DNA from 2 places in the Paraliobacillus sediminis genome. Region 1 is predicted to be linked to the other one. Evidence: riboswitches for the same ligand, from Rfam matches in the RefSeq annotation. Region 1 holds a riboswitch; the other holds the start of a gene.
The links. A riboswitch is a leader RNA that binds a small molecule or an ion and turns the genes downstream of it on or off. The one in region 1 is predicted to bind cobalamin.
Positions count from the first base shown of each region.

Region 2: it holds a riboswitch for cobalamin, as region 1 does, so the genes downstream of both, D2K60_RS16640 (DUF4430 domain-containing protein) here and D2K60_RS07100 (DUF4430 domain-containing protein) in region 1, are expected to answer to the same signal.

Region 1 is NZ_QJSI01000002.1:217,927-220,132, forward strand. It holds gene D2K60_RS07095 (ATP-binding protein) at 1-560, shown strand, start outside; cobalamin riboswitch at 565-747, shown strand; gene D2K60_RS07100 (DUF4430 domain-containing protein) at 847-1,230, shown strand; gene D2K60_RS07105 (ECF transporter S component) at 1,234-1,728, shown strand; gene D2K60_RS07110 (sigma-70 family RNA polymerase sigma factor) at 1,796-2,206, shown strand, end outside.
Region 2 is NZ_QJSI01000003.1:774,175-776,380, reverse strand. It holds gene D2K60_RS16645 (ATP-binding protein) at 1-1,202, shown strand, start outside; cobalamin riboswitch at 1,207-1,389, shown strand; gene D2K60_RS16640 (DUF4430 domain-containing protein) at 1,489-1,872, shown strand; gene D2K60_RS16635 (ECF transporter S component) at 1,876-2,206, shown strand, end outside.

The DNA.
Region 1 (2,206 bases):
GAGATGAGTCACTACGAATGGGTAGACTCGTTAATGAATTGCTTGATCTTGCACGAATAAAAGCAGGACAAATTCAATTAAACCAAGAACATATAGAAGTAGATCTATACGTTGATCGAATTATTCGAAAGTTCAAAGGTCTTGCTAACGAAAAACACATTTCTTTAAGGTACACTATTACGAATAAAGATTTAATCTTATCTTTTGATCCAGATCGTCTGGAACAAGTCTTAACTAACCTAATTGACAATGCAATTAGTCATACACAAGAACATGGAGAAATTGTTGTTGGTATAGAGGAACAAAAAAAGAAAGTTCTTTTTACTATCATGGATAATGGATCAGGTATTCCTCAAGATGACTTACCATTTGTATTTGAGCGATTTTATAAAGCAGATAAATCAAGACAAAGAAAAGCAGGAAAGAAAGGCACAGGCCTTGGATTAGCTATTGCCAAAAATATCATTGAAGCACATCGAGGTAATATATCGGTTCAAAGTAAACATTCTGAAGGTACCACTTTTTCTTTTGAGCTACCAAAAAGTAAGGATAACGCGTAAAATAATTAAATAATGTGTAATTGGTGTATGTAACATAACAGGGAATCTGGTGTGATACCAGAACTGTCCTCGCAACTGTAAGTACAGACGAAATGAATAAATCCACTGTATCAATTAGTCGGTATGGGAAGGATTCAAAGTAGATAAATGTACGAGTCAGTAGACCTACCAATTTCACTTTATCAATGCTTCGAGGAATGAGCAATTGATTTGTTTTTTTTGTGTGATTTTTTTACCTAATTATGCAAATTATTGTTCAGTCCTCCAAAAAATGGAGGAATTTATAATGAAAAATCACGTAAAGTTGATCATGGCCTTTTTAGTTAGTACACTGATCTTATTAGGTTGTGGCCAAACAGAGACACCAGATGAAACTACTAATGCTAACGAGCAAGCAGTCAATATAGTAATTTCAACAGATAATGGAGAAGAAGTTATTTCTGATGAAACGATTGAAATAGAAGAGAATGAAATATTGATGGACGTATTGGAAGAAAATTATGAAATTGAAGATGTAGATGGCTTTATTACCTCTATAGATGGTGTAGAACAAACAGATGATAAATTTTGGTTGTATGAAGTAAATGATGAAGAAGCTCTTGTTGGTGCAAATGAATATGAATTATCTTCAGGTGATGAAGTTGTTTTTGATTTACATGGAATGGAATAATTAATGAAGCGGACATATCGTTTAACATTAATTGCTGTGTTAGCTTCATTGTGTGTTGTTGGACGAGTTGCTTTTCAGTTTTTACCAAACATACAGCCTGTAACTGCCATTATTATCATTACGGGATTTTTTTTAGGACCAATTTCCGCTTTCTTTTTAGCAGTTATCACTACATATATATCTAATTTGTTCTTAGGTATGGGAATTTGGACGATATGGCAAATAGTTGCATGGTCGTTTATCGGTATTTTCAGTGGATTAATAGGAAAGATACATTTTAAAAAACCTTTTATTCTTTTATTTGTTTATGCACTTTTAGCTGGTCTATTTTTCGGCTTTACATTTGCTTTCACGAACTACGTTATTACAGGAAAGTTTCTAGCTTACTATTTAGCTGGTCTGCCTTTTGATATCTCACACGCTATTGGTAATGTGTTATTCCTGTGTGTATTGTATAAACCACTTTCTCTCATTTTCAAGCGATATTTACAGACATAAATAAACGATAGAGTGTAACCTTTTGTAGGAAGTAACGACTAATATATTAGGACGGGAGGTCTTATAAATGAAGACCACGTTTGAAGATTTATATAATAAGTATCATCAAGATTTGTTTCAGTATATTTTTTATATGGTCAAAGACCAATCTTTGGCTGAAGATCTTATTCAGGAAGTATATATCAAAGTACTAAAGTCATATGATTCGTTTCGGGGTGATAGTACAGAAAAAACGTGGTTATTTTCTATTGCAAGGCACACAACGATGGATTCTTTTAGAAAACAACAACGAAACAAACAACGATTAATAGATTTTTTTAATTTTAATAAACAGGAATCTGATTTTAAAGACCCTTCCGACTTACCTGAAGAGGTTGTTATTCTTGATGAGGATATGAAAAACATTTATTATCAATTAGATCAATGCAGTCTAGGTCAAAAACAGGTCATAATATTGCGCTTTATTCAATCTTTATCG
Region 2 (2,206 bases), on a different contig from region 1:
CAACACGGATAACAAAGCCATTAATTCAAATGCGTGAAGCTGCGTCTGAATTAACAAAGGGTGAATTTCGTACAAAAGTACCAATTTTAACACATGATGAAATTGGTGAATTGGCTATGGCTTTTAACCGGATGGGAAGACAACTTAATTATCATATTGATGCACTAAGCCAAGAAAAAGAACAGTTATATAGTATTTTACGATCAATGGCTGATGGTGTTATCACATTAAATCGAGTAGCAGACATTATTGTTTCTAATCCACCAGCAGAAAAGTTCTTAAAAGATTGGCGTTACGAGCTAGACATAGAGGATAAAGAAATTTTACCTAATGAAGTAAAAGATCTTATGCAAGAGGTAATAGCAATAGAATCTGAGTCAATGCGTGAAGTATTTATTCAAGGACGAAACTGGGTTATGATCATGTCTCCATTATATGATCAAACTAAAGTACGTGGTGTTGTTGCTGTCATTCGTGATATGACAGAAGAACGAAAAATGGATAAATTACGTGAAGACTTTATTGCAAATGTATCGCATGAATTACGTACACCGATTTCCATGCTACAAGGTTATAGTGAAGCAATTGTCGATGATATTGCTGAATCAAAAGAAGAAAAAAATGAATTAGCACACATTATTCGAGATGAGTCACTACGAATGGGTAGACTCGTTAATGAATTGCTTGATCTTGCACGAATAAAAGCAGGACAAATTCAATTAAACCAAGAACATATAGAAGTAGATCTATACGTTGATCGAATTATTCGAAAGTTCAAAGGTCTTGCTAACGAAAAACACATTTCTTTAAGGTACACTATTACGAATAAAGATTTAATCTTATCTTTTGATCCAGATCGTCTGGAACAAGTCTTAACTAACCTAATTGACAATGCAATTAGTCATACACAAGAACATGGAGAAATTGTTGTTGGTATAGAGGAACAAAAAAAGAAAGTTCTTTTTACTATCATGGATAATGGATCAGGTATTCCTCAAGATGACTTACCATTTGTATTTGAGCGATTTTATAAAGCAGATAAATCAAGACAAAGAAAAGCAGGAAAGAAAGGCACAGGCCTTGGATTAGCTATTGCCAAAAATATCATTGAAGCACATCGAGGTAATATATCGGTTCAAAGTAAACATTCTGAAGGTACCACTTTTTCTTTTGAGCTACCAAAAAGTAAGGATAACGCGTAAAATAATTAAATAATGTGTAATTGGTGTATGTAACATAACAGGGAATCTGGTGTGATACCAGAACTGTCCTCGCAACTGTAAGTACAGACGAAATGAATAAATCCACTGTATCAATTAGTCGGTATGGGAAGGATTCAAAGTAGATAAATGTACGAGTCAGTAGACCTACCAATTTCACTTTATCAATGCTTCGAGGAATGAGCAATTGATTTGTTTTTTTTGTGTGATTTTTTTACCTAATTATGCAAATTATTGTTCAGTCCTCCAAAAAATGGAGGAATTTATAATGAAAAATCACGTAAAGTTGATCATGGCCTTTTTAGTTAGTACACTGATCTTATTAGGTTGTGGCCAAACAGAGACACCAGATGAAACTACTAATGCTAACGAGCAAGCAGTCAATATAGTAATTTCAACAGATAATGGAGAAGAAGTTATTTCTGATGAAACGATTGAAATAGAAGAGAATGAAATATTGATGGACGTATTGGAAGAAAATTATGAAATTGAAGATGTAGATGGCTTTATTACCTCTATAGATGGTGTAGAACAAACAGATGATAAATTTTGGTTGTATGAAGTAAATGATGAAGAAGCTCTTGTTGGTGCAAATGAATATGAATTATCTTCAGGTGATGAAGTTGTTTTTGATTTACATGGAATGGAATAATTAATGAAGCGGACATATCGTTTAACATTAATTGCTGTGTTAGCTTCATTGTGTGTTGTTGGACGAGTTGCTTTTCAGTTTTTACCAAACATACAGCCTGTAACTGCCATTATTATCATTACGGGATTTTTTTTAGGACCAATTTCCGCTTTCTTTTTAGCAGTTATCACTACATATATATCTAATTTGTTCTTAGGTATGGGAATTTGGACGATATGGCAAATAGTTGCATGGTCGTTTATCGGTATTTTCAGTGGATTAATAGGAAAGATACATTTTAAAAAACCTTTTATTCTTTTATTTGTTTATGCACTTTTAGCTGGTCTATTTTTCG